2 linked regions of the Colwellia sp. M166 genome follow. The protein of the gene in region 1 interacts with the protein of each later gene in a pairwise test. Links are inferred from orthologs where the notes say so. Each region holds a gene or a part of one and is shown on either strand. Other genes may lie near its edges.

Evidence for each region.
Region 2: the proteins of uvrB (region 1) and uvrA interact in binary tests that used the Escherichia coli proteins (3 or more experiments, as listed by UniProt). The link is inferred for Colwellia sp. M166 from one-to-one orthologs.

What each region holds. Positions count from the first base shown.
Region 1 is NZ_CP040755.1:4,295,180-4,298,241, reverse strand. Bases 30-3,028 are described here. They hold uvrB (excinuclease ABC subunit UvrB), read right to left. Parts: upstream 2,530-3,028; coding sequence 529-2,529; downstream 30-528. Other genes in these bases: FGD67_RS19425 (MATE family efflux transporter), read right to left, coding at 2,529-3,028; FGD67_RS19435 (hypothetical protein), read left to right, coding at 234-446. Also shown: more of FGD67_RS19425, read right to left, coding at 3,029-3,062. UniProt on the Escherichia coli protein: The UvrABC repair system catalyzes the recognition and processing of DNA lesions. A damage recognition complex composed of 2 UvrA and 2 UvrB subunits scans DNA for abnormalities.
Region 2 is NZ_CP040755.1:2,203,665-2,207,126, forward strand. What follows is about bases 6-3,404. They hold uvrA (excinuclease ABC subunit UvrA), read left to right. Parts: upstream 6-360; coding sequence 361-3,204; downstream 3,205-3,404. In the rest of the region: FGD67_RS10030 (fused MFS/spermidine synthase), read left to right, coding at 3,453-3,462. UniProt on the Escherichia coli protein: The UvrABC repair system catalyzes the recognition and processing of DNA lesions. UvrA is an ATPase and a DNA-binding protein. A damage recognition complex composed of 2 UvrA and 2 UvrB subunits scans DNA for abnormalities.

The DNA of each region.
Region 1 (3,062 bases):
AGTGAGTAATGCTAAGCAGACAAAACCACACTTTTTACTTTAAAGCTCATCACAATATGTTTCAGGTTTAGATTACTTGATTCCCAACAAGTAATTTTAATTCCTAATATGTATAAAGACTGGCGCCCCATACTCTAAACTTAGAGTAGTGACAAAGTATATTTAGTATTGTCACCATACTTCCCTAAGTTGTTTACATTCATTTAGGGTAATTACATTGGTGGAGAGCTTGTATGAGTGTTATTTGGAAAAACCATGCAGATCGCTTAATTGAACTAATTAACAGCAATAATGAAACCCATGCTCATTTATACCTAGAGCAGTTAATGCTTTTTCCTGTTGATATTCAAGATAAAATCATTAGTGATGTTAGCCGTTTAAAACATTGTAACTCCGACGAAGTCGCCGGAATTATTAATCGATATATGATGTTTGAAATAAAATAAATATCTAGCTTGTGCTAACACTTTTTAACGCTAGCGAATGTCATTAAGTGTTAGCTATACTTTGTAAAGTTAATTCCCTAGACTAGCTAACCAACTGTTGCTCACGTAGTTGTTTAATTTCATCGCGTACTGAAGCCGCTAGCTCAAATTCTAAATTTTGGGCATGATTAAACATCATGTTTTCTAATTCTTGTACCTTAGTATCAATCTCTTTCGTGGTTAGCAAATCATATTTACCTTCCGGCTCTGCCGCTTTTAATGCCGCTGCAGCCCGTGTTTTACCACCATCAAGATCCATCACATCAGCAATAATACGTTTAACGCCGCGTGGCGTAATATTATTATCAAGATTATATTGATGTTGTTTCTCACGACGACGGTCAGTTTCGTCAATCGCTTTACGCATTGAGCCGGTAATGCGTCCTGCATACAAAATTGCTCGTCCGTTTATATTACGCGCTGCTCGTCCTATGGTTTGAATAAGCGAGCGTTCTGAGCGTAAAAAACCTTCTTTATCGGCGTCCAGAATAGCAACTAAAGACACTTCTGGCATATCTAAACCTTCACGTAATAAGTTAATGCCAACCAGCACATCAAACTTGCCTAAACGAAAGTCACGAATAATTTCGACTCGTTCTACCGTATCAACGTCCGAATGTAAGTAGCGCGTTTTTACTTGGTGTTCATCTAAGTAATCGGTTAAATCTTCCGCCATTCGTTTGGTTAATGTCGTCGCTAATACGCGTTCATTAATTTTTACCCGTTTGCGAATTTCAGACAATAAATCATCAACTTGGGTTTCAACCGGACGAACTTCAATTTGCGGATCAAGTAAACCTGTAGGGCGAACAACCTGTTCAGCAATTTCACCCGCTGACTTTTCAATTTCATAATGGCTTGGCGTCGCAGATACATATATGGTTTGTGGCGATAAGGCTTCAAACTCTTCAAACTTCATCGGACGGTTATCAAGTGCAGAAGGTAATCTAAACCCGTACTCGACTAAGTTTTCTTTACGTGAACGGTCACCTTTGTACATAGCGCCAATTTGCGGCACAGTAACATGCGATTCATCAATAATTAACAAACCATCACTGGGTAAATAATCAAATAAGGTTGGTGGCGCTTCTCCAGCGCCTCGGCCTGATAAATAGCGAGAATAGTTTTCTATGCCTGAGCAATAGCCAAGTTCGGTCATCATTTCAATATCAAACTGTGTACGTTGGACTATTCGCTGTTCTTCTACTAATTTATTGTTTTCTTTTAATTGCGCGGATCTATCTTTTAATTCAATTTTTATATTTTCAACCGCAGCAAGGATTTTTTCTCTCGGTGTTGCATAGTGAGTTTTCGGGTAAACCGTGACTCGCGCGAGTGTACGCTCGACTTCACCCGTTAATGGGTCAAAAACACTAATCCGTTCAATTTCTTCATCGAATAGCTCAACACGTAAAGCCATACGATCAGATTCTGCTGGAAATATATCAATCACATCACCACGCACGCGGTAAGTCGCTCGCTGAAATGCCACGTCATTACGCGAATATTGTAGTTCAGCTAATCGTCTTAAAATGTCGCGTTGGTTAATAATGTCACCAACACTGATGTGCAACATCATTTTTAAATATGAATCCGGATCACCTAAACCGTAAATAGCAGAAACCGACGCGACAATAATAACGTCTCTGCGCTCTAATAATGACTTAGTAGCCGATAAACGCATTTGCTCTATGTGCTCGTTTACCGAGGCGTCTTTTTCAATAAAGGTATCCGTTGTTGGTACATAAGCTTCTGGCTGATAGTAGTCATAATATGAAACAAAGTATTCTACGGCGTTATTTGGAAAGAACTCTTTCATCTCACCATAAAGCTGCGCAGCCAAGGTTTTATTAGGTGCTAGCATCATAGTTGGGCGATTGAGCTTTTCAATAACATTGGCAATGGTATAAGTTTTACCTGAGCCGGTTACGCCTAATAATGTTTGATGCGCTAGTCCTGATTCAATACCGTCAAGCAATTGAGCAATTGCCGTAGGTTGATCACCACTGGGGATATAATCAGAATGTATTTTTAATGCTCTCATCAAACAACAACCTCTTCCGGTAGACGGTCTTTTTTACACTGTTTATCAAACAAGTTATATGAAATCATTGCCATTACAACATTGCCAAGTAAAGCGCCGATAAAAAATCCCTCTAAGCCAAACCATAAACTACCGACATAAGCCAAAGGTACATAGCAAACAAATAAACGAATAATGCTGAGCGTAAGCGCCACCATAGGTTTATGTAGGGCATTAAATGATGAGTTTGTTAAAATAATCACCCCTTGAAAACCATAGCCTAAAGGTAAAATCCAAATAAAAAGTTTAATAATATCAGCTACCGCCTGCTCTTTAGAAAATACTTGCGCAATAAACGGCGCAGCTAACACTAAGATAAGATAAATAAACACCTGCCAAACTAAAACAAATTTAATTGATGTTTTATAGCCTTCTTCAACACGCTTTATATTACCGGCACCTAAGTTTTGGCTAATAAAAGGTGGTAAGGTCATAGACAGCGCCAGTACCACTAAGCAAGCTATCGATTCAATTCTCGAACCCACACCAAATGC
Region 2 (3,462 bases), 2.1 Mb from region 1 along the record:
ACTGAAAATCTGGCTAGAAAAACCGGCATATCTTAACACGGCCTCCTAATGAACAAAAACAGAGATTTAAGATGAATTCGGATTAAAAACTATGCGATAATTCTCGGTTCTAACTTTATGTGTAGATGTCATAGCAAATGAAATAATGTCACGTTAATTTCAACGATACATTGATTTACTTGTTAGCAACAACACTTAGTACATTTCGCTTTTAAAATTACCTTTGCTGGTGGATATTCTAGTGCTAATGAATATGGTAAGTGTTGATATAGCGTAAGGTAATTTACATCCAGTCAGGCAATTTGCATATAAAAATTTGCTATCGAAATTCCCTGACGCTCAACTGGTCACAATATCATTATGAAGAAAATTGAAGTCAGGGGTGCTCGTACCCATAACTTAAAAAATATTAATGTAGATATTCCTCGCGACAAGTTAGTTGTTATTACCGGCCTCTCAGGCTCAGGTAAGTCTTCATTAGCCTTTGATACCTTGTATGCTGAAGGGCAAAGGCGTTACGTTGAATCACTTTCCGCATACGCACGCCAATTTTTATCATTAATGGAAAAACCCGATGTCGATCACATTGAAGGTTTATCTCCGGCGATTTCAATTGAGCAAAAATCAACATCACACAACCCACGTTCAACCGTTGGTACTATCACCGAAATATACGATTATTTACGTTTATTATATGCACGCGTTGGTGAACCTCGTTGTCCAGACCATCATTTACCGCTGGCCGCACAAACCATTTCTCAGATGGTCGATAGAGTTTTAGCGCTCGAAGAAGGCACTAAAGTGATGGTGCTTGCACCCGTATTGCAAGACCGTAAAGGTGAACATGTTAAGTTACTCGATAACCTTGCCGCACAAGGCTACATTCGAGCAAGAATTGATGGTGAGGTTTGTGACCTTTCTGATCCTCCGACCTTAGAGTTACATAAAAAGCACACAATAGAAGTGGTTGTTGACCGGATTAAAGTCCGTCAAGATATACAATTACGCCTTGCTGAGTCATTCGAAACTGCGCTTTCATTAACATCTGGCACCGTGAAAGTGGCATTTATGGATGAACCCACTAAAGAAGAGTTAGTTTTTTCTGCCAATTTTGCTTGTCCTCAATGTGGCTATAGTATGCAAGAGTTAGAGCCCAGACTATTTTCTTTTAACAATCCAGCCGGTGCTTGTCAAACCTGTGATGGTTTAGGCAATCAACAATATTTCGACGCCAGTCGTGTTATTTCTAATCCTGAATTAAGTTTAGCTGGCGGTGCTATTCGTGGCTGGGATAAAAGAAACTTCTATTATTTTCAAATGTTACAAGCCCTAGCTGAGCATTATCAATTTGCCTTAGATTTACCATTCAATGAATTGGATGAAAAAACGCAGCAACTGATTTTAAAAGGCAGCGGCAAACAAGAAATCGAATTTAAGTACATGAATGATCGCGGCGATGTCGTGATCCGCAAACATCCATTTGAAGGCATTTTAAATAACATGGACCGCCGCTACCGCGAAACAGAATCTAATGCGGTGCGCGAAGAATTAGCAAAATATCTCAACAGCCAACATTGTCCAGACTGTAACGGTAGTCGATTACGCTTAGAAGCGCGCAATGTTTTTATTGCCAATACACCATTACCAGAAATTGCCGAATATGCCATCGCCGATGCCTTAGCATTCTTCCAAGGCTTGGAGCTGACTGGGCAAAAAGCGCAAATTGCCGAAAAAATCCTGAAAGAAGTGTGTGACCGTTTAGGTTTCTTGGTTAATGTTGGCTTAAATTATCTCAACCTCTCACGCGCCGCAGGCACGTTATCAGGTGGTGAAGCACAACGTATTCGTTTAGCCAGTCAAATTGGCGCCGGCTTAGTCGGTGTCATGTACGTACTTGATGAACCTTCTATCGGTTTACATCAGCGCGATAACGAACGTTTACTAGAAACTCTGATCCATCTCCGTGATTTAGGTAACACCGTTATCGTGGTTGAACATGACGAAGACGCCATTCGCGCCGCTGATTATGTTATCGATATTGGCCCTGGTGCCGGTGTACATGGCGGTAATATTATCGCTGAAGGTGATGTAAATGACATTCTAGCCTGTGAAGACTCACTTACCGGCCAGTATCTATCAGGCAGAGAGTGTATTGAAATTCCAAAAACTCGCACACCTTTTGATAAGAAAAATGTTGTCGAACTTAAAGGCGCAACCGGTAATAATCTGAAAAATGTCGATCTGGTGATCCCAAATGGCTTAATGACCTGTGTTACCGGTGTTTCTGGCTCAGGTAAATCAACTCTGATCAACGATACCTTATACAAACTTGCCCATATCGAATTAAACGGCGCAACCACGCAAGAGCCTGCGCCGCACAAAGAAATTATCGGTTTAGATTTACTCGATAAAGTTATCGATATCGACCAAAGCCCCATTGGAAGAACACCACGTTCGAATCCAGCCACTTATACCGGAATTTTCACCGCTATTCGTGACATTTTTGCCGCCACACAAGAATCGCGTTCACGTGGCTATAAGCCTGGCCGCTTTAGTTTTAATGTCAAAGGCGGACGTTGTGAAGCCTGTCAAGGCGATGGTTTAATAAAAGTTGAAATGCACTTTTTACCTGACGTTTATGTACCTTGTGATGTCTGTAAAAGTAAACGTTATAACCGTGAAACCTTAGAAGTAAAATATAAAGGTAAGAGTATTCACGAAGTCTTGGATATGACCATTGAAGATGCGCTAGAATTTTTCGCGCCTATTCCTGCGGTAAAACGTAAACTACAAACCTTAATGGATGTAGGTTTAAGTTATATCAAGTTGGGACAATCTGCGACGACTCTCTCGGGTGGTGAAGCACAACGAGTTAAGTTATCCAAAGAGCTATCAAAACGAGATACCGGTAAAACACTTTATATTCTTGATGAGCCCACCACCGGCTTACACTTTCACGATATTAAGCAATTACTGCAAGTGATTCATCGTTTACGTGATCACGGTAATACCATCGTCGTGATTGAACATAACTTAGATGTAATCAAAACTGCTGATTGGGTGATTGATTTAGGTCCTGAAGGTGGCTCAGGTGGCGGTGAAATATTGGTGACCGGCACGCCAGAGCAGGTGGCTGAACATCAAGGGTCGCATACCGCACGCTTCTTAAAACCACTATTGGCTAACGCCCGCAGCGCTCATTAAGCTTATCCTGAGTTCACGTTAGCGCAATAGTTATTTTAGTCTGTTACTCAAAAGGCTTGTTAATTTTAACAAGCCTTTTTGCTATTTATATACTGGCTATTAATCTGCAGAGTCTAAAAAATGAATATCGCGGGCTAATATAACTTTGCTAGCACTGAGCTTATCTAGCATCTCAGCGCAGTTATGTTTAATATGATTAAGGAATAAAATCTGATCAATTAACTAATTTATCGAAAGTTGTGAGCTAAATGACTAATA